Cyanobium sp. PCC 7001: one gene and its partner. The main gene of each other region encodes a partner of the protein of the gene in region 2 in a complex. Links are inferred from orthologs where the notes say so. Each region holds a gene or a part of one and is shown on either strand. Other genes may lie near its edges. The genes, in order: hisF and hisH.

Region 1 (11,400 bases), 140 kb from region 2 along the record:
CGGAACCCCAGCTCCAGCGCCTGCTCCACCAGGGCCGCACCCGTGGGGAAGCGCTCCAGGCTGGCCTCCAGGTAGGCGTAGTGCTCCCGCAGCCCCGCCAGGGTGGCGGCCGGCACCACCACGCCCCGCAGGCAGAGGCGCTGCACCCGGGCGGTGATCCGGCCCTGCAGCTTGGTGGCATCAGCGCGGTTGAAATCGAGCACGGCGGCGCGCCCCCCGGGCCGCAGCAGGCGCAGCACCTCGGCCAGGCCGGCCCCCGGATCGGCGAGGTTGCGCAGGCCGTAGGCCATCGTCACCCCGTGGGCCATCCCGGCATCGAGGCCGGTGGCGAGGGCATCGGCCTGCAGCCACTGGAGCGGCAGCCAGGGCTGGAGAGCCGCCCTCGCGGCCGCCAGGCGCAGGGGCGCAGCGGCGGCGTCGAGGCCGATCACGCGGCCACCCGGCCTGACCGCGGCCGCCATCACCAGGGCCAGATCGCCGGTGCCGCAGCAGAGGTCCAGCAGGATCTGTCCCGGCCGCGGCCGCAGCCAGGCGATGGCCTGGCGCTTCCAGAGGCGGTGCTGCCCCAGGCTGAGCAGGTCGTTGAGAAGGTCGTAGCGCGGGGCGATCTGCTCGAAGAGGTCCTGAACCTGGCGCGGATCGCCCGGCCTAAAGCTGCCCATCCCAGGGGAGCACGAGCGAATCGGGCAGCATCTCAGGCAGCGACACCGCATCGAGACTCACGCCCCCCCTGGGCATGGCCTCCGGAGCCATCACCTGCAAGCGCACCGGCGCCGTGAAGGTGATCACCATCACGGTGGCGAGGCCCACGGCCGCCGAGCACACCATGCAGCCGGCCAGCATCAGGGAGAACTCCTGCCGGTCGTTGGCGGCCTGCATGAGCTGCAGGGCCCAGGCCACCAGCGCCACCACGGCAAACACCATCAGCAGGGCCAGGCCCCGGGCCAGGGTGGGAGGCAGGGAATGGAAGACGTTCAACGCGGTGACCGATCCGGGGACAGTCCTGCAACCGGAGGACCCACCTCTACGGTAACGACTCGTTATGACGGAACGTGAAGGACTCCGGTCCGAATGCCCCGGCACGGCAGGTCAGTCGAGACCCACTCTCTCCAGCGGCCGGATCGGCAGGCCCCGCGCCAGCAGGTCGATCTTGATCGCCTCCACGCTCAGCACGCCGTCGTGGAGCAGGGAGGCCAGCAGGGCGGCCGAGGCGGCGCCGCCACCGGGCTCCTGGCTGAGGGCGGCAGCGATGTGGTCGATGCAGCCCGCGCCGCCGGAGGCGATCACCGGCACGGGCACGGCATCGGCCACCGCGCGGGTGAGGGCGAGGTCGTAGCCCGCCTGGGTGCCATCGCCATCCATCGAGGTGAGCAGGATCTCCCCGGCGCCCAGCTCCACCACCCGGCGGGCCCAGGCCACCGCATCGAGTCCGGTGTTCTCACGCCCACCCTTCACATACACATCCCAGACAGGGCCGGCGGGCTGATCCACGGCGCCGGCAGGCTGGGTACGACGGCGTGCATCGATCGCCACCACGATGCACTGGGATCCGAAGCGGTCGGCGCCCCGGCTCACCAGCTCCGGATCCCGCACCGCCGAGGAGTTGAGGCTCACCTTGTCGGCGCCGGCGCGCAGCAGCTCGGTGATCCCCTCCACGCTCACGATGCCCCCCCCCACGGTGAAGGGGATGGTCACGGCCTCGGCGGTGCGCCGCACCAGATCCACCAGGGTGGCCCGGCCCTGGTGGCTGGCGGCGATGTCGAGAAACACCAGCTCATCGGCGCCGGCGGCGCTGTAGCGGCAGCCCAGCTCCACGGGGTCCCCGGCATCCCGCAGGCCCACGAAGTTGACCCCCTTCACCACCCGGCCGTCGGCCACATCGAGGCAGGGGATGATGCGCTTGGCCACCATGGGATCAGGGTAGGAGGCGGCGCCGGCGCTGTTGGGCAACACGGTTAAGGAGCACTGTTAAGGTTGCGCCACTTTTCCGTCGCGACGGCCATGGCCCAGGCTGCCACGATCAACGTGGGTTCCAAGGTGCGCGTGCTGCGCGTGCGTGATCGCATTCCGGCCGATCTGGTGGAGGCCCTCCAGAGCGATCCCACCGGCACCGTCACCGGCTTCCGCACCGTGGACGGCCAGGGCATCGGTGTGGTGGTGGAGCTGGGCGCCGGCCAGAGCGCCTGGTTCTTCGACGACGAAATCACCCTCGCCTGAGCCCCTTGACCGACAGCCCCGACCCCGCGGTGAGCAGCGGCTCGGCAGCTCGCCAGCTGCTGGGCATGAAGGGAGCCGCGGGCACGTCCAGCATCTGGAAGATTCGGCTGCAGCTGATGAAGCCGGTCACCTGGATTCCCCTGATCTGGGGGGTGCTGTGCGGCGCCGCCGCCTCGGGCCAGTTCAGCTGGACCCTTCCCAACGTGGGGGCCTCGGTCGCCTGCATGCTGATGAGCGGGCCGCTGCTGGCGGGCTACACCCAGACGATCAACGACTACTACGACCGCGAGATCGACGCGATCAACGAGCCCTACCGCCCGATCCCCTCCGGAGCGATTCCGCTGGGTCAGGTGAAGGCCCAGATCTGGGTGCTGTTGCTGGCGGGTCTGGCCGTGGCCTACGGCCTCGACCGCTGGGCCGGCCATGAACAGCCGGTGCTGCTGGTGCTGGCCCTGGGCGGCTCCTTCGTGAGCTTCATCTACTCCGCCCCACCTCTGAAGCTCAAGCAGAACGGCTGGCTGGGCAACTACGCCCTCGGGGCCAGCTACATCGCCCTGCCCTGGTGGGCGGGTCAGGCCCTGTTCGGCCAGCTCACCTGGGCCACCGCCCTGCTCACGCTGGCCTACTCCCTGGCGGGTCTGGGGATTGCGGTGGTGAACGACTTCAAGAGCGTGGAGGGCGATCGGGCCCTGGGGTTGCAGAGCCTGCCGGTGGTGTTCGGCATCGAGAAGGCCAGCTGGATCAGCGCCGGCATGATCGACCTGTTCCAGCTGGCGATGGTTGCGGTGCTGATCGCCATCGGGCAGCATTTCGCTGCCGTGCTGCTGGTGCTGCTGATCGTGCCCCAGATCACCTTCCAGGACATCTGGCTGCTGCGCGATCCGGTGGCGTTCGATGTGAAGTACCAGGCCAGCGCCCAGCCCTTCCTCGTGCTCGGCATGCTGGTGACGGCCCTGGCGATCGGCCACAGCGCCCTGGTGGCGTGATGTGAGCAGCACTGCCCCCACCAGAGCCGCGTCCAGCGGTCGCCCCAGTGGCCGCCGCTCAAGCGGCAGCCCCGGTGGCGGCAAACGCCGGCTGGTGTTCACCGGGGTGGCGGCTGCCCTGCTCGGCAGCGGCGTGGCGGTGGGGCAGTCGGTGGTGGTGGGCAGCTTCGACAGCATGCTGCCCGATGCCCGGGGCATCAACCACTACAACCGGCCCGGCACCCTCACCATCCTCTCGGCCGACGGCCAGGTGGTGCACAAAGTGGGCCCCGTGTCCCGCGAGAAGCTCTCGGCCAGCTCGATCCCGCCCCTGGTGGAGCAGGCCTTCATCGCCGCCGAAGACCGGCGCTTCTACCAGCACGACGGCATCGACCCGCTGGGCATCGCCCGGGCCCTGATCCGCAACATCTCCCAGGGCTCGGTGGAGGAGGGCGCCAGCACGATCACCCAGCAGCTGGCCCGCACCGTGTTCCTCAGCCAGGACCGCACCCTGGTGCGCAAGGTGAAGGAGGCGGCCCTGGCGGGCAAGCTCGAGCGCCAGCTCACCAAGCGCCAGATCCTCACCGAGTATCTGAACCTGGTGTATCTGGGCTCCAGCGCCTACGGAGTGGCGGATGCGGCCTGGATCTACTACTCCAAGAACCCCAACCAGCTGACCCTGCCGGAGGCGGCCCTGATCGCCGGCCTGCCGCCGGCCCCCTCGATCTATTCGCCGCTGGTGAACCCCGAGCTGGCCCTGGAACGCCGCGCGATCGTGCTGCGCCGCATGCAGGAGTCCGGCTACATCAGCGAGGCCGAGCGGCTGGAAGCCGATGGTGCGCCCCTGGGGCTCAGACCGGCCGAGCCCAAGTACTGGGTGAGCCGGGCGCCCTATTTCAGCAGCTGGGTGCAGCAGGAGCTGGCTGACGTCCTCACCCCCGAGCAGCTGGAGGTGGGCGGCGTCACGGTGCGCAGCAGCGTCAATCTGGCCTGGCAGGCCGAGGCCCAGAAGACGATCAACGCCTCCGCCCCGGGCAGCATGGAAGGCGCCCTGGTGGCGATGGAGCCTGGCACCGGGCTGGTGCGGGCGCTGGTGGGGGGCAAGGACTACGAGGCGAGCCAGTTCAACCGTGCCACCCAGGCCCTGCGATCACCGGGCTCCACCTTCAAACTGTTCGTCTACCTCACGGCCCTGAAGGAGGGGATGCTGCCGGAGCGGCGGGTGGTGGACAAGGCCCGCTGCTTCGCCGGCTACTGCCCCAAGAACTTCGGCAACCGCTACTACGGCACCGTCACCATGGTGCGGGCCCTGCAGAACTCGCTCAACGTGGTGGCGGTGTCTCTGCTGCAGGAGCTGGGATTCGACAAGGTGATCGCCACGGCGCGCAGCCTGGGCATCACCGGCCCGCTCGGCAAGTTCTACCCCCTGGCCCTGGGCGCCGAGGAGCAGACCGTGCTCGACATGACCGCGGCCTATGCGGCCATCACCAACAGAGGTGTGTACGTGAAGCCCACCCCCTTCGAGGAGATCCTGGGCCCCGACGGCGAACTGCTCTGGAGCCGCCGCAGCGACGGCGACCAGGGCCGCCGGGCCGTGGACAGCGACATCGCCGATGGCATGACCTGGATGCTGGAGCAGGTGGTGCGGGGCGGAACGGGCGGTGGCGCGGCCCTCGGCAACCGGCCCGTGGCCGGCAAGACAGGCACGTCGGAAGGAGGCCGCGACCTCTGGTTCATCGGCTCGATTCCCCAGCTCACCACCGGGGTGTGGCTCGGCTACGACAACAGCCGCGAGACCAAGAGCACCAGCGTGGTGGCCACCTATGCCTGGCGGCGCTTCATGGCCGCCATCACCAAGGACCTGCCGGTGCTGCAGTTCCCCCCCAAGCCCAGCCTCAGCGGCAGCTGGAAGCCGGCCAAGCCCACCAGGCCGGCCAAACCCGCCCCCAGCCGCAGCCAGCCGTCGAACCCGGAGCCCACCACCGAAGACAGGCCGCCGGTGGAGGACAGCACGGCGCCGCCGGGTCCGGCCGAGCCCGTGGCCCCGCCCGCCGAGCAACCCGAGCCCCCCGACGCCCCATCGACCCCGCGCGTGGGCGTGGATCCGGCTGCCCGCCCACGGGGCCCCGGCAGCACGCCGGCCCCAGCGCCCGCTCCTCCTCCGGCGCCCCCACCGCCGCCGCCGGCTCCACCACCGCCGCCGCCTCCTGCGCCCGCGGCACCGGCGCCACCCTGATCAGGGCGCCTGCAGCAGGGCGGCAAAAAAACCATCCCCACCGGCCGGCTCGGGCCAGGCCTGCCACTGCTCCAGCCCCCGCCAGCCGGGATGGGCAGCGAGCAGCGCCTCCACCACCGCGCCGTTTTCCTGCGGGTGCACCGTGCAGGTGGCGTACACGAGCCGACCTCCCGGCCGCAGCAGCGGCAGCAGACCCTCCAGCAGCCGGCGCTGCAGGGCCGCCAGCTCCGCGATCGCGCCGGGCTGCAACCGCCAGCGGGCATCGGCATGGCGGGCCAGGGTGCCGAGCCCTGAGCAGGGGGCATCCACCAGGATTCCATCGAACTGGCCGAGCCATTCGGGCCGCAGCTCCGCCAGGGCAGCGGCATCGGCGGCCAGGGTGTTCACGCCATTCAGCCCCAGCCGGGCCGCATTGCGCTCCAGCCGCTGCAGCCTGGCTGCGGAGCGATCCACCGCCCACACCTCCCCATCACCGCCGAGGCACTCGGCCATCTGGGTGCACTTGCCGCCGGGGGCGGCGCAGGCATCCAGCAGGCGCTCGCCTGGCCGGGGATGGAGCAGGGGCACCACCCGCTGGGCGTTGCGGTCCTGCACGCTCCAGTGCCCCTCCCGGAAGCCCGGCAGGCGGCGCAGATCCCCCACCCGCCCTTCGAGCGTGAGGGCATGGGGGCTGTGGGGCAGGGCCGCGGCATCGATGCCGGCCGCGGCGAAGGCGGCCAGCAGGCTGTCGCGGCTGCAGCGCAGCGGGTTCACCCGCAGGTCGAGGGCGGGAGGCTGGTTGGCGGCACTGGCGAAGGCCTCGGCCCGCTCCGGCGGCAGCCACTGGAGCAGCAGCGCGGCCAGCCAGTCCGGCAGGGACTGGCGCAGGCCCAGGCTGCCGGCCGCATCGCTCGGCAGGGTGAGGCCCTCCCAGGGGGGAGCGGCGGGCGAAGCGTGCCGGCGCAGGGCCTGCCGCAGCAGGCCGTTGGCCACTGGAGCCAGGCGGGCCAGGCCGCCGCGCTTGGCCAGTTCCACCGTGGTGCTCACGGCGGCGGCGGCCGGCACCCGCGTGCTGAAGAGGATCTGGTAGAGCCCGAGATGGAGCAGCCAGCGCAGCCGCGGCGGCTGGCGCTGGCTGCTCACCCGGCCGAGGGCGTCGAGCCAGGCGTCGAGCAGCCGCCGCTGGCGGATGGCGCCGTAGGCCAGCTCGGTGGCCAGGGCCCGGTCGGGCCCCTCGAGGGCGCTGCGCTGCAGGGCCCGCTCCAGTGCCACATCGGCGTAGGCGCCGCCGCCCACCGCCAGCAGCACCTCCCAGGCGAGCAGCCGTGGCGCCAGACCAGTGGCCGGCGCCGGAGCGGACGACACCGGAACCGAGGACGCATCGGCGGAGGCGGAATCAACCAAGCGGCGGCGGGTCCAGGGGCGGCACCCACAGATAGCGCCCCAGTGGCAGCTTGCCCTCGGCATCCACCGGGATGCCCTCGGCCAGCAGCAGCTGCCGCTGCATCCAGTCGCTGCCCTCCCGGCTGGGGGTGAAGCTGATCTGGCCGCGGGCGTTCACCACCCGGTGCCAGGGCACCGCCGAGGGCAGGGGAAGGCGGCGCAGGGCCCAGCCCACCTGGCGGGCGCAGCCGTAGGCGCCGATCGCCTCGGCGATGTGGCCGTAGGTGGCGAGGCGGCCGTACGGAATCCCGGCCACCTTGGCGTACACCCGGGCATCAAACGATTCGGTCATCCTCCATGCAGGGGCCTGAGGCGACCCCTAGGTTGGATGAGAGCGAAGCTACGGAAGAGGGAATCGGCATGGCAGTGACTGTGCAGGTGTTGCGCAAGGCCGACAAGGGCGCGCTGGTGAGGCCCGGCGACCGTGTTGCCGTGTTTTATGAAGGCTTTCTGACCAACGGTCTGCGCTTTGACGGCAACTACGACTTCAAGAACTATCGGGCCACCCGCAATTTCTTCCAGTTCGTTCTCGGCAGCGGCCAGGTGATCCCCGGCTGGGATCAGGCCCTGGCCAACAAGCGGCTCGGCAGCGTGCTCAAGCTCCGCATCCCCCCGGAGCTGGCCTATGGCCCCAATGGCCGCGCGCCCTTCATCCCCGGCAACGCCACGCTCGAGTTCACCGTGCAGCTGGTGGCCAAGCAGTCTCCGGGTGAGCCAACCGCTTCGGTGTTCCGCCTCGCCGACTTCCGCCTCAACGTGAAGAAGCTGGGCATCCCCAGCGAGGAGGCGCTGCTGAACGGTGTCAATCAGACGTTGATCGGGTACGACACCAAGGACCGGATGACGGGTGGCCCCAGGGTGGATCTGATCATCGGCCTGGATAAGAACGACAAGCTCATCGGCCTTCAGGGAGCAGACCGGCTGATCGGCGGCAAACGTAAAGATCGCTTCATCTACAAGAATGTGACGGACTCCCTGCCCGGGCAGGGCAACCGCGACGTGATCCTCGACTTCTCCGCCAAGCAAGGCGACAAGGTGGATCTGCGTGCCATCGACGCCAACCCCTTCAAGGCGGGCAATCAGAAGTTCCGCTGGATCGGCAAGCGCAAGTTCAAGGGCAAGCCGGGGTTGCTGCGCTTCCGCAACGGATTGCTCCAGGCCGACCTGAACAAGGACCGCATCCCGGATCTGGAAATCGCCCTGGCCAACGTGAACAAGCTGGGCCGTGGCAGCGTGGCGCTCTGATCCCAGGCACGGAACAGCGTTCCGCACACTGGTCTGAACGCCGTTGCCCCGATGCCGCTGCTGCCCCGCCGCTTCGAGCGCCTGCAGGCGGTGCTCAACCGCCGCATGGCCGACCTCACGGTGCTGCTGGAGCACGTGGAGAAGCCCCACAACCTCTCGGCGATCCTGCGCAGCTGCGATGCGGTGGGGGTGCTGGAGGCCCATGCGGTGTGCCTGAAGGGGCGGCTGCCCACGTTCAACAGCACGGCCCAGGGCAGCCAGAAGTGGGTGCCGCTGCATCGCCACCCCAGCGCGGCGGCCGCGCTGCAGAGCCTCAGGGAGCAGGGGTTCCGCCTCTACGGCACGCACCTCAGCGCCGAGGCGGTGGACTACCGCAGCTGCGATTTCACCGGCCCCACCGCCTTCGTGCTGGGAGCCGAGAAGTGGGGCCTCAGCCCGGAATGCGCCGGCCTGGTGGACCAGGCCATCGTGATTCCCATGAGCGGCATGGTGCAGTCGCTCAACGTGAGCGTGGCCACCGCCACCCTGCTGTTCGAGGCCCTGCGGCAGCGCCAGGCCGCCGGCACGGTGCCCAGCGCCGGCGAGGGGCTGGCGCCGGAGCGCTACCGGGCGCTGCTGTTCGAGTGGGCCTATCCGGAGGTGGCGGCCTGGTGCCAGCGGGAGGGCAGGCCCTACCCGGAGCTGGATGGGGAGGGGGCGATCACCGAAGCCCTGCCCCGCTCGATCCGGATGCGCTGCTAGGGGCGGCCGCGGCCCGGCGGAAACGGGGGAGTACCGTCGCTGAGGCCGTCCAGCTCGTGGCTGGCCAGTCTGCGGCTGCTGGCGCTCGGCAGCCACAGCGCCACAGCCAGGGCCACGAGCTCCAGGGGGATCTGGCGGCCGCCCAGCAGCACCACCGCCACGGCCACCACGGCGAGCATGCGCTGGAACAGGCTCCACACGTCGTCGCGATCGGCGCTGCCGGTGAACCAGAGCACCACCGCCAACACCAGCAACACCAGATCCAACCACCAGGGCATGGCCAGGGCCGCGATCGGGCCTGCGCACTCCAGATCAGTGTGGCGCGTCAGCGAGCGCCGCGCTTGAACAGCCCCGGCGCTTCAACGGGCGGCGCGCCCGGCCTGCCCCTCGCCGCTCAGCCAGCTCTCCAGACCCTCCCCGAGGAAGGAGAGGCCCAGCACCAGCACGAACATGGCCAGGCCCGGGTAGAGGGCCGTCCACCAGATGCCGGTGGGCAGGGCGGTGAGGGCCTGCTGCAGATCGCCGCCCCACTCGGGGATGGTTTCCGGCAGGCCCAGGCCGAGGAAGCCCAGCCCCCCGAGCACCAGCACAGCATCGGCGGCATTGAGGGTGAGCAGCACCGGCACCGAGGTGATCACGTTGCGGAAGAGATAGAAACGCAGGATCCAGAAGGCACTGGCGCCAAGGGAGCGGGCCGCCTCCACGTAGAGCTCGGCCTTCACCTGGGCCGTCTGGTTGCGCACCACCCGGAAGTACTGGGGGATGTACACCACGCAGAGGGCGGCGGCGGCATTGGGCAGACCACGGCCCAGCAGGAAGGCCAGCACCACCGAGAGCAGCAGCACCGGCAGGGTGTAGAGGGTGTCCATCAGCAGCACCAGCAGCCGGTCCACCCAGCCGCCCAGGTAGCCGCTCACCATGCCGAGGGGCACACCCACCACCAGAGCCACCACCAGGGCGAGCAGCACCACCTGCAGGGCCACGCCACTGGCGGCCAGGGTGCGCACGCACACGTCGCGGCCGAGGCGGTCGGTGCCGCACCAGTGCTGGGGCGAGGGTGGGGCGTAGATGGGGTTCTGCAGGCCTGCATTGGGATCGGGCAGCCAGCCGGCCTGAACCAGCAGTGGCGTGAGCACGGCCACCAGCCCGTAGGCGAGCACGATCAGCAGCCCCCAGCGGGCCATGCGCGCGGAGAGGGTGGTGGGTCGCCAGCGGAGAAGCACCGGGGCGGGGCAGCAGGCCCCATTCAACCGCCGCAGGCCAAGGGCAACGCTGGGGAGCACCAGAGGCCAGGGTCGCCAGCCCGTGAAAACCTGGCCCAGACTGCCGAGGCCCCAAGCGCTCCATCCCCGCCTTGTCCGGCCCCCGCCTGCTGATCGTGGATGACGACCCGGAGCTGCGCCGCTTCCTGCGCACCGAACTGGAGCTGGAGGGCTACAGCTGCGAGGAGGCGAGCACCGGACAGCAGGCCCTGCAGCGGGTGCGGGCCGGTGGCTGGGAGCTGCTGCTGCTCGACTGGAGCCTGCCCGATTTCAGCGGCGTGGAGATCTGCCGCCGCCTGCGGTCCACCGGCGACACCACCCAGGTGCTGATGGTGACGGCCCGCGACGATGTGCAGGAGCGGGTGGCGGCCCTCGATGCCGGCGCCGACGATTACCTCACCAAGCCCTTCTCCATCGAGGAGCTGCTGGCGCGGGTACGGGCACGGCTGCGGCGCCGTGGCGCCGAACAGACCCAGGAGCCGGCCCTGCAGGTGCTGAGCCTGGCGGATCTGGAGATGGTACCGGCACGCCACGAGGTGAGCCGGGCGGGGGCCGTGGTGACGCTCACCAACACGGAATACGAACTGCTGAAGCTGCTGCTGGAGCACCCGAAGCAGGTGCAACGCCGCGCCGACATTCTCAAGGCGGTGTGGGGCGAAACCTGGGTGGGCGACGACAACGTGCTGGATGTCTACATCCGCTCGCTGCGGCGCAAGCTGGAGCCGCCGGGGTCCACCACCTTGATCCAGACGGTGCGTGGCGTGGGCTTCATGCTGCGGGAGGGCGAGCCACGCTCCTGAGCTCCCGCGGGGCCGCCGGCAGCCACAGCTGGAACTCTGCTCCACCGTCCGGCGCGTCCACCACCCCCACACGGCCGCCCATCGCCTCCATCAGCAGCTTCGCCACGGCGAGGCCGATGCCGCTGCCGCGCTGCTCGGCCCGCAGGCCGGCCGAGCCACGCACGAACCGCTCGAAGATGAGCTGGCGCTCATCGGGGATCACGCCGGGGCCTTGGTCCCGCACCCAGAACTGCAGGCCGCCGTCGGCAGCGGATCTGGCCCCCACAGTCACCGGAGCGGTGGCCGGGCTGTAGCGCAGAGCGTTGTCCACCAGGGCGGTGAGGCATTGCTGCAGACGGTCGGGATCCCCCCAGGCGAGCAGGGGCGCCTCGTGGGCCGGGTGGTCGTCGCTGGGGGCCAGCCGCAGCCGGCCCTGGGCAGTCGCGGCCATGCGCTCGTACAAGGCCAGAAGCACGTCATCGGCCTGCAGGGGCTGGCGCCGCAGGCTGAGGCGGCCGGAATCCTGACGCGCC
Region 2 (11,439 bases):
CCGCATTGCCGCCGTCCTTGTCCTGGGCCGCGAAGTCGTGGGCCGCGAACTGCACGATCGATCGGATCGACACGCCGGCGTCGCCGAAGCAGGTGCCGATCTTGCCGATCACCCCCGCCTCGTCCCGCGTCCTGAGCCGCACGTAGTTGCGGTGGGTGGTGAGGGATCCCTCCACCAGCGCGCAGGTGCGCCAGCTGCCGGCCGCCAGCAGGGGATCGAGGCCTCCGCCGGATCCCCCCGTGGCCTGCCGGATACCGGCGATGTTGAGGATGTCCGCCACCACGGCCGAGGCGGTGGGGCCGGCCCCGGCCCCCGGGCCGTAGAACATCACCTGGCCCACGGGGTCGCCTTCCACCAGGATCGCGTTGTTCACCCCGTTCACCCCGGCCAGGGGGTGGGTGCTGGGCACCAGGGTGGGATGCACCCGCACGTCCAGGAGGGGATGGTCGCTGCTGGCGTCTGAGCCGTCGGCCTCCATCAGCTGGGCCACGGCCAGCAGCTTCACCACGAAGCCCAGACGGTCGGCATAGGCCACATCGCGGGCCTCGAGCTGGTCGATGCCTTCGGTGGGAATGGCACTGCGGGGCACGGTGCCGCCGTAGGCCAGGCGGGTGAGGATGGCGATCTTGTCGGCGGCGTCACCGCCCTGCACGTCGGCGGCGGGATCGGCCTCGGCGTAGCCCAGCCGCTGGGCATCGGCCAGCACATCGGCGTAGGCGGCGCCCTCGGCGGCCATGCGGCTGAGGATGTAGTTGGTGGTGCCGTTGATGATCCCGCTCACCCGCTGGATCCGGTTGCTGCCCAGGGACTGCTTCAGCGGCTCGATGATCGGGATGCCGCCGCCCACGGCGGCCTCGATCAGCACGTAGACCCCCTGTGCGGCGGCTGCGGCGGCGATCTCCTCGCCATGGCGGGCGATCACGGCCTTGTTGGCCGTGACCACGGGCTTGCCCGCGGCGATCGCCCGCAGGATCAGGGTGCGGGCTGGCTCGAGGCCGCCCATCACCTCCACCACAATGTCCACGGCCGGGTCATCGACCACCGCCTCGGGATCGGTGGTGAGCAGCTCGGCCGGCGGCGCCAGCGGCCGGGAGCGGGTCAGATCCCGCACCGCCACCCGCTGGAGCCGCAGGGCGGCCACCAGGGGATGGCGGCCTTCAGGGCTGGCCAGAATGCTCGCCACACCGGCGCCCACTGTGCCCAGTCCGAGCAGGCCGATGCCGATGGTCATGCTGTGGTGCCCCGCAATGGCAGGATCCTAGAAATCAGGCCGCCAGGGCTCTGGCCTGGGCCTGCATCATCGCCATGATGTTGAGGAAGCCGTTGGCCCGCGACGGCGTGAGGCTGCCCTGCAGCCCGGTGGCGGCGATGAAGGCGGGATCGATGGCCGCGGCCTGTTCGGGGGTGAGGCCCTCCAGACCCTCGATCAGCAGGGCCAGCAGGCCCTTGGTGATGGCGGCGTCCGAGTCGCCCCGCCAGTGCAGGTGGCCATCCTGCAGCTCGCCCACCACGTACACCTGGGACACGCACCCCTTCACCTTGAAGGTGTCGGTGCGGAATTCCTCCGGCAGGGGTTCGAGCTTCTTGGCCAGCCACAGCACGTATTCGTACCGGCGCCTGGGATCGGAGGTGCCGGCCAGGCGCGCCACGATGCTGTCCAGGGCGGGGCTGCCCGTGGCCCCCGGTTTGGGCTCGGCCATTCAGAAACGGCGACGCAGCGCCAGCATGCCTGCTGCGCCCCCGCCGATGAGGGTGAGGCCCGCCAGGAGGACCCAGGGATCGTTCACCAGCCCAGGGTTGCTGATCGCTGTCCGCACCGGCGCTGCCGGGCGCAGGCCCAGGCTGGGGGCGGCGCTGCCGGTTTCGTTCAGCTCCAGATAGTCGCGGTGGCCGGGCCCGCGGTCCACCTGCACCTCCCAGTCCTTGGCGGCCGGGCTGGGCAGGCTGAAACGGATGCGGCCGCTGGCATCGGTGCGGCCCACCTCGATCGGCTCTCCGCCTGGGGGAAGCAGCCGCACCACGGCGTCATCGGCGGGTTCGCCGTTGCTGAAGCGGCTCTCCAGCATCAGCTCGTCGTTGAGGGCCGTGATCCTCTCGAGACTGCTCTCGATGGCGTGGCCCCACACCGGCGACGGCCCAGCCACGGTGAAACCAAGGGCAGCGGCCGCGACCAGAGGGCTCAGGCCCCGGGCGGAGAGAAGCGAGGGCAGGACCATGGTTCGCCGGGGATTCAGGACAGGGCTCAGGAGTCTTTCCAGCGACTCTCGCGCGTTTTGCCGGCCTGCACCATCCGCAGCATGGAGGTGACCATCATCGACAGGGCGTCGTGGCTGTCGCTGCGACCCGCCAGCTCCGAGGCCAGAACCCGCTCGGCGGCGCTGGGCGCCCCGGCTGGCGAGGAGCTCGCCATGGACAGGGATCCGGCGGTCATCGTCACGGGGCGAAATGAGCAATGGGGCGATCTTCGCAGAGGTTCATGGCCAGTCCCAGTCCTGTTGCGGCTTTGTCAAGGTTCGCGACACAGCCGGGTGAGGCCTGCCTCGCTGATCCACCCATCCATCGGGATGTCCCAGGGCTCCTGCGGCAGCCGATCGACCACGCAGCCCTGGGGCAGCACCGCCAGGGCCTCCACCCGTCGCCAGTCGGGGTCGCTGCGCAGCCGGTCGTACCAGCCACCGCCATAGCCGAGGCGGATGCCGCGCCGGTCGACGGCCAGCGCCGGCACCAGGATCAGCCGCAGGTCGGAGGCGGCCAGATCGCCGGCGGCGGCCGGGGGAGCTGGAATGCCACAGGCATCGGCCTGCAGCTCGGTGCCCGGTTGCCAGGGGCGATAGTGCAGGCGGCCGGCTGCGATCGCCGGCAGGGCCAGACGGCCGCGGCAGGCTGCTGACCCCTGCAGCACCGGCCGCAGATCGGGCTCGCCCGGCAGGGGCCAGTACAGGCCCAGCCAGCCGCTCTCTGCTGGCTGGGTGGGATCGCGTGGCGCTGCCGCCGCCAGCAGAGCGGGCACCTGGGCGGCCAGCACCTCCGCGAGTGCCCCGGCGCAGGCCGGCAGCAGGCTGCGGCGCCGTTCACGGAACTGCCGCCGCAGCTGACGCTTCCGGGCCGCAGAGGCAGACGGGGACTCGGGATGGGGCATCACCGCTGGAACCAGCCCGTGAGGGCGGCTGCGAGGGCATCGGCGGCATCGTCCGGTCGTGGAGGGGCTTCGAGCGCCAGCTCCCGCATCACGGCCTCGAGCACTTCGGCCTTCTCGGCATGGCCGTTGCCGGTGAGGGCCTGCTTGATCTGCATCGGCGGCAGCTCCATCACCGGCACCTGGAAGCGGGCCAGGGTCATGATCACCACGCCCCGTGCCTGCACCACGGCGATGGTGGTGCTGGAGCGGTAGAAGAAGAACTTCTCCACCACCGCCAGCTGGGGCTGCCAGCGCCGCAGCAGCACCCGCAGGTCGGCGGCGATCTCCACCATCCGCTCTCCCTCGCTGCGGCCGGCATCGGTGCGGAGGATGCCGCAGTCGAGCAGTTGCTGGGGCTGGGCCGTGGCTCCCGGCTGCTCCTGCACCTCGATCACGCCGTAACCCACCCGGGCCAGGCCCGGATCGATGCCGAGGATGCGCACCGGGCCGGGCCCGTCCCTAGGCCACCAGGGCCAGTTCGAACTGGCTCCGGTCGCTGGCGTCGGGGCGGTCGAACACCTTGCAGAACACCTTCACCACCCGCTCGCCGGAGTCGATCTGTTCCAGGGGATCCTTGCGCAGGCGGTGGCGCAGGCAGCAGGCGGCCACCCGGGCCACGTCGTCTTCGGTCACCTCGGTGCGGCCCTCGAAGGCGGCCAGGGCGCGGGCGGCCCGGTTGGTCACGATGTCGCCGCGCAGGCCGTCCACGTCGAGCTCACCGCACACGGCGGAGATGCGGATGCGCAGGTCGTCGTCGATCTGCACCTGGGGCAGGCGGTTCTGGGCCTCCACCACCCGGGCCTGCAGGGTGTCCTGTGTGGTCTGCACCGCGGCGTTGAAGCCGTCGGGATCGTTGTCGAAGGCGGTGCGCTGGTCCACCACCTGCACCCGCAGTTCGGGATCGCGCACGGTGCGCACCTCCACGCTCATGCCGAAGCGATCCAGCAGCTGGGGCCGCAGCTCCCCCTCTTCGGGGTTGCCCGAGCCGATCAGCACGAAACGGGCCGGGTGCCGCACGCTCACGCCCTCCCGCTCCACCGTGTTCCAGCCCGAGGCGGCCGAATCCAGCAGCACGTCCACCAGGTGGTCGTCCAGCAGGTTCACCTCATCCACGTAGAGCAGGCCGCGGTTGGCCTTGGCCAGCAGACCGGGCTCGAAGGCGCGCACCCCCTCGCTGAGGGCCTTCTCGATGTCGATGGTGCCGCAGAGGCGGTCTTCGGTGGCGCCCAGGGGCAGGTCCACCATCGGCACCTGGCGCTGCTCCACCGGCAGCTGTTCCCCCTGCTCGGCCCGCTGGCGCACCTCGGCGCTCTGCAGATCCGGATCGTCGGGGGAGCTGTTGTAGGGATCGCCCGCGACCACGGGGATCTCGGGAAGAAGATCGGCCAGGGCGCGGATCGTGGTGCTCTTGCCCGTGCCCCGGTCGCCCATGATCATCACCCCGCCGATGCGGGGATCGATGACATTCAGCAGCAGGGCCAGCTTCATCTCCTCCTGCCCCACGATCGCGGTGAAGGGGAAGACCCGGCGCTTGCGGGCTTGCGTCACGGTTGGCGGCTGGCTGGGGTCGGAGGGGATTGTTTCACAGGCAACAGGCTGAGCACCTGGGGCGGGGTGGCGTCGGCCGGGTAGATGAGCCGCACCCGCAGGCTGCGGTGGGCGCCCGGCGCCAGGCTCACGGTGCCCAGGGCCGGCCCTGGATCGCCGGCCCGCTGCACCAGATGGAAGCGGCGGCGGCCGCTGGTCCGTCCGCCGGGGCCATCCAGGCCGCTCACCTCCACCGGCCCCCGGAACATCACGGCCTTGGCGGGGGTGGTGTTGAAGCGCAGTCCGCCCTGGGGCTGATCGCCCTTGATGGGCGACTCCAGGGCAAGCTGCAGCTGCACGGGAGTGGTGCCGGTGTTGCGCAGCGGGATGGTGAGGTCATACTCGACCCCGTAGTTGCCGTGGGCGGCCCAGGCGGTGCCGGGATAGAAGGCCTTCAGTTCGGCGGTCTGCACCTGGCCGGTGCCCAGGGTGCCGCGCTCGAGCGAGGCGATCGGCCAGGAGATCGGCGCGGCGCTGGCCGGCAGCCAGGCCTTGTCCGGGGCGGTGATCGTGCCCCTCCAGACGCTGCCCACCTGCACGCCGCTGACCCTGGAGTAGATGATCCGGCCGCTGGCCCCCCGCGGCGTGGGCGTGTGCTCCTTCGGACTGAGCCCTCCGTCCAGCAGGCGGGCCCAGGTGTCGGCCGGGGGCGGGGCATCGTTGGGTCCGAAGGCGGCCAGGGTGGCCAGGCTCACCGGACCGCTGCTGAGCAGGCGCATCTGCAGGTTGCGGCCGTTCAGCAGGGGATCGAGCCCCCGCACCGGCAAGGGCAGCACCACCAGGGTGCTCGGCTGGTCCGGGGCGAGGGTCCATTCGCGCGCCAGTTCAGGGCTGCGCCGGCGGGCCAGCAGTTCGCCCGCCACCCGGCTGCCCGGTCCGGCGTAGGCCGGGGTGGTGGTTTCCTCCAGCAGGGGCGGCAGGGGCAGGAACGGGGCGCCCGCCATGGCCGGATCGAGCGACTGCGACAGGGCGGTGGAGCCTCCGAGCAGGCGCAGGGTCACCGGCTTCGGCCCCCGCGGCTGGGCCACCACCGCCAGCCACAGGGTGGAGTCGAGGGTGTCCGGCTTGCCGGCATACACGTGGTGGCTGAACAGATCGAAGCTGCCGCTGAGGGGCACATCCAGATGGGCCTCGGGCACGCCGCGGCCCCGGCCGGGGAAGGTGGAGAGCAGGATCCCCGGCCCCGTGATCAGCTCCGGATTGTTGTCGTTCACCACCAGCACGGTGTCCAGGCCGCCGGGGAGGGGGGCCACCGTCTGGGAGCGGAGCATGGGGGGCGCCGGAGCCGGAGCCGCCGGGGCCGCCGCTGGTGCCGCCCCCGTGGGCAGCACCAGGCCCGTGGCGGCGACCACGCCGGTGGCCGTGGAGAGCAGGAGACGGAGCGGGGAGATCATCGGCGGCCCACGAGGGTTTTGGCGGTTTCGGCGGCCATCGAGCGGATCAGCTCGGCGGAGCGCGGGTCGTTGAACGGCCCCTTCACCATGAAGGCGGCCACGGCCCGCTGGCCGGTGGGGAGATGGATCAGGGCGGCGTCGGAGTAGGCGATGCCGATGTCGCCGGTCTTGTTGTACACGGTGACGCCGAAGCTCAGCAGTTCGCTGTCCGGGTCTGCGGCGTCCTTGCCCAGGCCCTGAAGCAGTCCGAGCGGGATCAGGGTGTTGGTGCGGGAGGTGCCCATGATCTCGCGAAACAGATCCCGAGCCCGCGGACTCAGTGTCTCGCCGGTGTCCACCAGGGCGATCGACTTGGCCAGGTCGCGGGCGCTGGTGGTGTTGGTGCCCTCGAGATCCGGCAGCCAGTTGTTGATCACCGTGGCCGGCAGTCCCAGGGCCTGGAAGCGGGCGTTGAGCTTCTCCTTGCCCCCCAGACGCTTGATCAGGAGGTTGGTGGCGCTGTTGTCGCTCACCCGGATCATCTCGGTGGCCGATTCGAAGAAGGGGAAGCGGGTGCCCACCGGCCTGCTGGCCATCCAGCCGGCGCCACCCCCCACCACCTCCTTGGTGAGGGGCAGGGGCTCGTTCCAGCGGATCTTGCCCGCGTCCACATCCTCCAGGCCCGCCAGCAGGATGGGGGTCTTGATCGAGCTGGCGGCGGGCAGGGCCTGATCGGCCTGCAGTTCGGCATAGCGACCGTCATCCAGCACCAGCAGGAAGCCGCTGGCCTGAAGCCCCTGCTGGGCAGCCGCCAGGCGGGCCCAGGACTCGCTCAGGGCGGTGAGCTTCTTCTTCGGCTCGAAACGCCCCGGATCCAGGGTGCTGGCCGAAGCCTGGTTGCCGGGGTCGAGCTTCGGAGCATCCACCGCGCCGGTGGCCAGGTGGGGAGCCAGCAGCTTGAGCCCCGTGCCCGCCAGCACCCCCAGCCCGATGCCCATCACGGTGAGACGCAGCAGCAACCGCAGCGGGTGGCCCCAGCCGGTGCGCGGGGGCTCGGGTGGGCGGCCAGCAGTCAATGGAGGCAGGCGGCGAAGGTCACGACGCTAGGAGGGAGCTGCCGGGCTGCAGCCGGGGGGGTTGGCGCCCTGACGGCTGGCCCAGCGCAACTGGCGCACCATGCCGCGCAGCAGGGCGACCTCGCCGCTGCTGATCCCGCCCCGCTGCAGCAGCGCCCGCACCTTGGCCATGCGGGCATCGGCCGTGTGGGGATAGAGGAATCCCACCTCCAGCAGGAGAGCTTCGGCGTCAGCCACCAGCGCCTCCAGCTCGCCGCGGCGGCAGGGTTCGAGAACCTCTTCAGGTGGTTCGGCGGCATGTGCTGTCCTCTGCACCTGCCCATGCCAGGCGTGCAGGGCCAGCGCCACGGCATGGGAGAGGTTCAGGGAGGTGTAGGCCGCGGCCGTGGGCAGGGTGAGCAGGTGGCCGGCCTGGAGCAGTTCCCCATTGCTCAGCCCCCGGTCCTCGCGGCCGAACACCAGCGCCACCGTCTGATCGCAGGGGCCGCCGGACAGCCAGGCCAGGCTGGTCTCGGGGCCCTGCAGTGGCAGGGGTTCGCCGTCGCGGCGGCCGCTGGTGGCCACCACGCGGTGGCAATCGGCCACGGCGGAGGCCAGATCCGGATGGAGCGCGGCCTGATCGAGCACGGACGCCCCATGCACGGCCATGCGGCGGGCCTCCTCCCCGAACGGATCGCAGCGGGGGGACACCAGACGGAGCTGCTGCACCGCGAAGTTGGCACAGAGCCGGGCCACGCTGCCCACGTTGAGGGCTCCCGCCGGTTCCACCAGCACCACCACCAGGGGCGGCTTCACACCAGTCCGTTCAGGTAGGCCAGCAGGTCGGCCATGGCCTGGGGCTCGGGCTGGAAGCGAGGCATCGGCGGGGTCCGGCCGCTCACCACCTGCTGGATGAGCTGGCGCTGGCTCTTGCGCTGGGACACCCCATGCAGATCGGGACCCACCAGCCCCTGGGCGGCGATGCCGTGGCAGCCGGCGCAGTTGAGCCGGAACAGCCGGGCCCCATGTTCCACCGACCCCCGCAGCTCCAGGGTCTGGCGGGTGTAGGGATCGGTGCGGGCTGCCGGCAGCACCAGCAGAGCCAGCACCACGCAGGCGGTGGCGGCCGCCAGCACCAGGGCGGCCACCAGGCCGCGGGGCATGGCGGGTTGGACGATCTGGCTGTTCATCGCGACGCCTGGGGTTGGTGGGTCAGAACGGGGTTCTGATCGCCTGATCCCGAGCCTGCTCCAGCGACCGCTCCAGGGAGCGTCCTGGAGCGGGGAGGCTGGATCGGCGGTCGCGATCCGCTGGGACCCGGTACGGGAGAACGGTGGGCAGGCATGGGAAGATTGTGGCGCGAAAGCCCTCCCCTGCGCTCCCATGATCGAACCCCTGCTCTGCGGCATCGTGCTCGGTCTGATCCCGGTGACGCTGCTCGGCCTGTTCGTGGCGGCCTGGAACCAGTACCGCCGCGGCAGCGTGCTGGACGTCTGAAGCCCGGATTTCAGCTCTGCAGGGCGCTGCCCCCGGTATCCGGCTCCAGAAGAATCACCGTGGTGGTGCCGTAACGGCGGCGGTCCCTGTCCCGCCACCCCTCGGGCGTGGCGGGACAATCAGCTGTGGCGCACTCGAGCACCAGGCAGCCGCCCTCAGCCAGCCAGCCCCCCGCCGCCACCGCCCGGGCCAGGTCGCCATAGAGCCCGGCGGCATAGGGCGGATCGGCATAGATGATCGTGAAGGGCTCACCGGGGCAACCCCGCTGCAGCCAGCGGATGGCTTCGCCGCCGTGGAGCTCCACCTGGGGCGCCGGCCTTCCATCGTTCCGGTTCGCCTCGCCGGTCTGAACCAGATGAAGGTTGTGGCGGGCCACCGCCGCGATGCGCGGATCCTGTTCTACCGCCACCACCCGGCGGGCTCCCCGTTGCAGGGCCTCACAGGCCATCACGCCGCTGCCGCTGAACAGATCCAGCCAGGCTGCGCCACGCAGCTCACGGGCCAGCAGGTTCATCACCGCCAGGCGCACCCGGGATGCCGTGGGCCTGGCCCTGTCGCCGGGGGGACTCTGGAGCTTGCGGCCGCCGCTCAGCCGCAGGGTCATGGCTCCGCTGCCGCGTCTCCCCTGCCCGCCTGCTCCGTGAGCCAGTGGAGCCAGCGCTGCAGCATCGCCTGGCCGGCCAGGGCCGACTTTTCGGGGTGGAACTGGCAGGCTCCGATGCGGCCCTGCCACACCGCGGCGGTGATCCGCTCACCCGCGAAGTCCACCCGGGCCGTGGTGCAGGCCGGATCGGCAGGCACGGCTGCAAAGGAGTGCACGAAATAGACCCAGGCCTCGGGGGCGTCCGCCGGCAGCAGCGGACTCGGGCTCCCCGGCACCAGGGGCTCCCAGCCCATGTGGGGAATCGGGTGGCCGGGTTTGCGGGGCAGGGCCTTCACCCGGCCGGGAATGACCCCCAGGCCGGCGGCGCTGCCCTCGTCGCTGCCCTCGAACAGCAGCTGCAGGCCCAGGCAGATCCCCAGCAGGGGACGCCCCGCCGCGCACCAGCGCCGGATGGCGGTGGCCAGGCCGCTGTGCTCCAGGCGCTCCATGGCGGGGTCGAAGGCACCCACGCCCGGCAGCACCAGGGCGTCGCAGGTCTCCATGGCGTCGGCCCCGTGCACCGGCACCAGGCTGGCGCCGAGGCGCTCGAAGGCCCGTTGCACCGAATGCAGGTTGCCCATGCCGTAATCGATCAGACCGATGCGGGTCATCGCAGCGCGGGGATGGCGTCCGGCAGGTCCAGCCCGTTGAGGCTGTCGATGAGCTGGTAGAGCCGGCCCATGCGGCGCTTGTCGAAGTGGAAGCGGAGGCAGGGCCGCAGGAAGCCGCGCTCGTCGATGGTTTCGGCGGCCTGGATCACGCCCTGATCCACCAGATCGTCATAGTCGCGGTTGAGCTGATCCAGCGCCGGCGGGGGCACCGCATGGTTGAGCAGCAGCTCCACCCGGTCCTGCCGAAGGGCGGCAGCGTGGTACACGCGGTAGAAGCGGCCGATCTGCTCCATGGCCTCGCGGGCACTCTGGGTGAGGAACAGCAGGGAGGAATCCTCCGGTGAAATCAGCCCGCGCTGGCGCATCGTGGCCAGGCTGTGCTCGTGCCAGCTGAGCCAGAAGGGATCGTCCGGTGGCGCCAGCAGCACCAGGGGCATCGGCGGTGTTCGTCCCGTCTGGATCAGGGTGAGGGACTCGAACAGTTCATCGAGGGTGCCGAAGCCTCCGGGCAGCACCACCAGAGCATCGCTCTCCCGCAGGAAGAACAGCTTGCGGGTGAAAAAGTAGCGGAAGTGGAGCAAGCGGCCATTGCAGCTGCTCACCACGGGGTTGGGATGCTGCTCGAAGGGCAGATCCACGTTCAGGCCGATGCTGTGCTCGCAGCCGGCCCCGAGGTTGGCGGCCTCCATGATGCCGCCGCCGGCGCCGGTGATCACCTCGAAGCCGGCCGCCACCGCCTCCTCAGCCAGCTCCCGCGCCAGGGCATGGCTGGGGTCGTCGGCGGTGGTGCGGGCGGAGCCGAACACCGACACCTTGCGCACGTCCCGCTGAGGGCGGAACACATCGAGGGCCTCGCTGATGTCGGCAAGGGTGCCCTCCACCATGTGCCAGGCCTCGGGTTCGGACTCGTGGCGGCACAGGGAGAGCAGGGACACCAGGGCCCTGTCGATCAGCCGACGCTGGGGATGGCCTTCGATCGCTTCGGCGAGGGCATCAATGGGGCTGGTGCCTCCACCACGTTCAGCGGCGCTGCAGGGAGAGGGAAGGCCGCTCACGGCCGCGGGCTCGGCACGGGGTTCAGAGGTATTTGGTGATGGTTCCGGAGAGGGTGGTCTTGGGCACGGCACCGACCACGGTGTCCACTTTCTGGCCGCCCTTGAACACCATCAGGGTGGGAATGCTGCGGATTCCGTACTGACTGGCGACGTTGGGGTTTTCGTCAGTGTTCAGCTTGAAGACCTTGATCTGACCCTCGAATTCCTTGGCGATTTCATCCACGATCGGCGCCACCATGCGGCAGGGGCCACACCAGGGGGCCCAGAAGTCAACCAGCACAGGGACATCGCTCTTCAGCACGTCTTGCTCAAAGGAAGCGTCGGTGACGGCGGCTGCGCTGGACATCCTTGTGGGGGTCAGGGTTCCCGCAATCTAGCAAGGGTGCTCCGGATCTCCTCAGACCGGAGCAGCCAAGCGTTGCAGGGCTTTAAGGACAAAA

The links.
Region 1: the proteins of hisH (region 2) and hisF are in contact, whole or in part, in a crystal structure (PDB 6RU0), measured with the Thermotoga maritima proteins. The link is inferred for Cyanobium sp. PCC 7001 from one-to-one orthologs. Residues at the interface, in WP_004080484.1 of Thermotoga maritima: Asn15, Arg18, Arg22, Arg117, Leu118, Pro119, His120, Met121, Gly122, Trp123, Asn124, Asn134, Gly135, Tyr136, Tyr138, Val140, Tyr158, Glu180, Lys181, Ser182, Ser183, Lys184, Ile185; in WP_004080486.1 of Thermotoga maritima: Met1, Leu2, Ala3, Arg5, Ser40, Glu41, Asp45, Glu46, Ala70, Glu71, Ile73, Asp74, Ile75, Pro76, Phe77, Asp98, Lys99, Ser122, Gln123, Glu161, Thr195, Leu196, Asn247, Arg249, Glu251.

Annotation. Positions count from the first base shown.
Region 1 is NZ_DS990556.1:1,307,603-1,319,002, forward strand. The notes cover bases 1-2,946. They hold hisF (imidazole glycerol phosphate synthase subunit HisF), read right to left. Parts: upstream 1,912-2,946; coding sequence 1,090-1,911; downstream 1-1,089. Other genes in these bases: ubiE (bifunctional demethylmenaquinone methyltransferase/2-methoxy-6-polyprenyl-1,4-benzoquinol methylase UbiE), read right to left, coding at 1-662; CPCC7001_RS06425 (hypothetical protein), read right to left, coding at 649-978; CPCC7001_RS06435 (DUF2862 domain-containing protein), read left to right, coding at 2,002-2,217; chlG (chlorophyll synthase ChlG), read left to right, coding at 2,223-2,946. Also shown: more of chlG, read left to right, coding at 2,947-3,203; CPCC7001_RS06445 (transglycosylase domain-containing protein), read left to right, coding at 3,298-5,418; CPCC7001_RS06450 (16S rRNA (cytosine(967)-C(5))-methyltransferase), read right to left, coding at 5,419-6,801; CPCC7001_RS06455 (MGMT family protein), read right to left, coding at 6,794-7,132; CPCC7001_RS14015 (FKBP-type peptidyl-prolyl cis-trans isomerase), read left to right, coding at 7,201-8,085; tRNA (guanosine(18)-2'-O)-methyltransferase TrmH, read left to right, coding at 8,137-8,826; CPCC7001_RS06470 (hypothetical protein), read right to left, coding at 8,823-9,104; CPCC7001_RS06475 (ABC transporter permease), read right to left, coding at 9,186-10,010; CPCC7001_RS06480 (response regulator transcription factor), read left to right, coding at 10,181-10,888; CPCC7001_RS06485 (sensor histidine kinase KdpD), read right to left, coding at 10,857-11,400.
Region 2 is NZ_DS990556.1:1,167,847-1,179,285, reverse strand. Bases 8,118-11,102 are described here. They hold hisH (imidazole glycerol phosphate synthase subunit HisH), read right to left. Parts: upstream 9,945-11,102; coding sequence 9,291-9,944; downstream 8,118-9,290. Other genes in these bases: trxA (thioredoxin), read right to left, coding at 11,022-11,102; CPCC7001_RS05695 (LOG family protein), read right to left, coding at 9,941-10,999; rsmD (16S rRNA (guanine(966)-N(2))-methyltransferase RsmD), read right to left, coding at 8,701-9,294; petG (cytochrome b6-f complex subunit V), read left to right, coding at 8,577-8,690; CPCC7001_RS05715 (cytochrome c), read right to left, coding at 8,118-8,383. Also shown: CPCC7001_RS05765 (homoserine dehydrogenase), read right to left, coding at 1-1,231; CPCC7001_RS05760 (SufE family protein), read right to left, coding at 1,266-1,700; CPCC7001_RS05755 (hypothetical protein), read right to left, coding at 1,701-2,216; CPCC7001_RS05750 (hypothetical protein), read right to left, coding at 2,243-2,410; CPCC7001_RS05745 (5-formyltetrahydrofolate cyclo-ligase), read right to left, coding at 2,507-3,139; crossover junction endodeoxyribonuclease RuvC, read right to left, coding at 3,139-3,621; bchI (magnesium chelatase ATPase subunit I), read right to left, coding at 3,638-4,726; CPCC7001_RS05730 (DUF3370 domain-containing protein), read right to left, coding at 4,723-6,159; CPCC7001_RS05725 (serine hydrolase), read right to left, coding at 6,156-7,157; CPCC7001_RS05720 (RNA methyltransferase), read right to left, coding at 7,242-8,009; more of CPCC7001_RS05715, read right to left, coding at 8,006-8,117; more of trxA, read right to left, coding at 11,103-11,345. UniProt on the Escherichia coli protein: IGPS catalyzes the conversion of PRFAR and glutamine to IGP, AICAR and glutamate. The HisH subunit catalyzes the hydrolysis of glutamine to glutamate and ammonia as part of the synthesis of IGP and AICAR.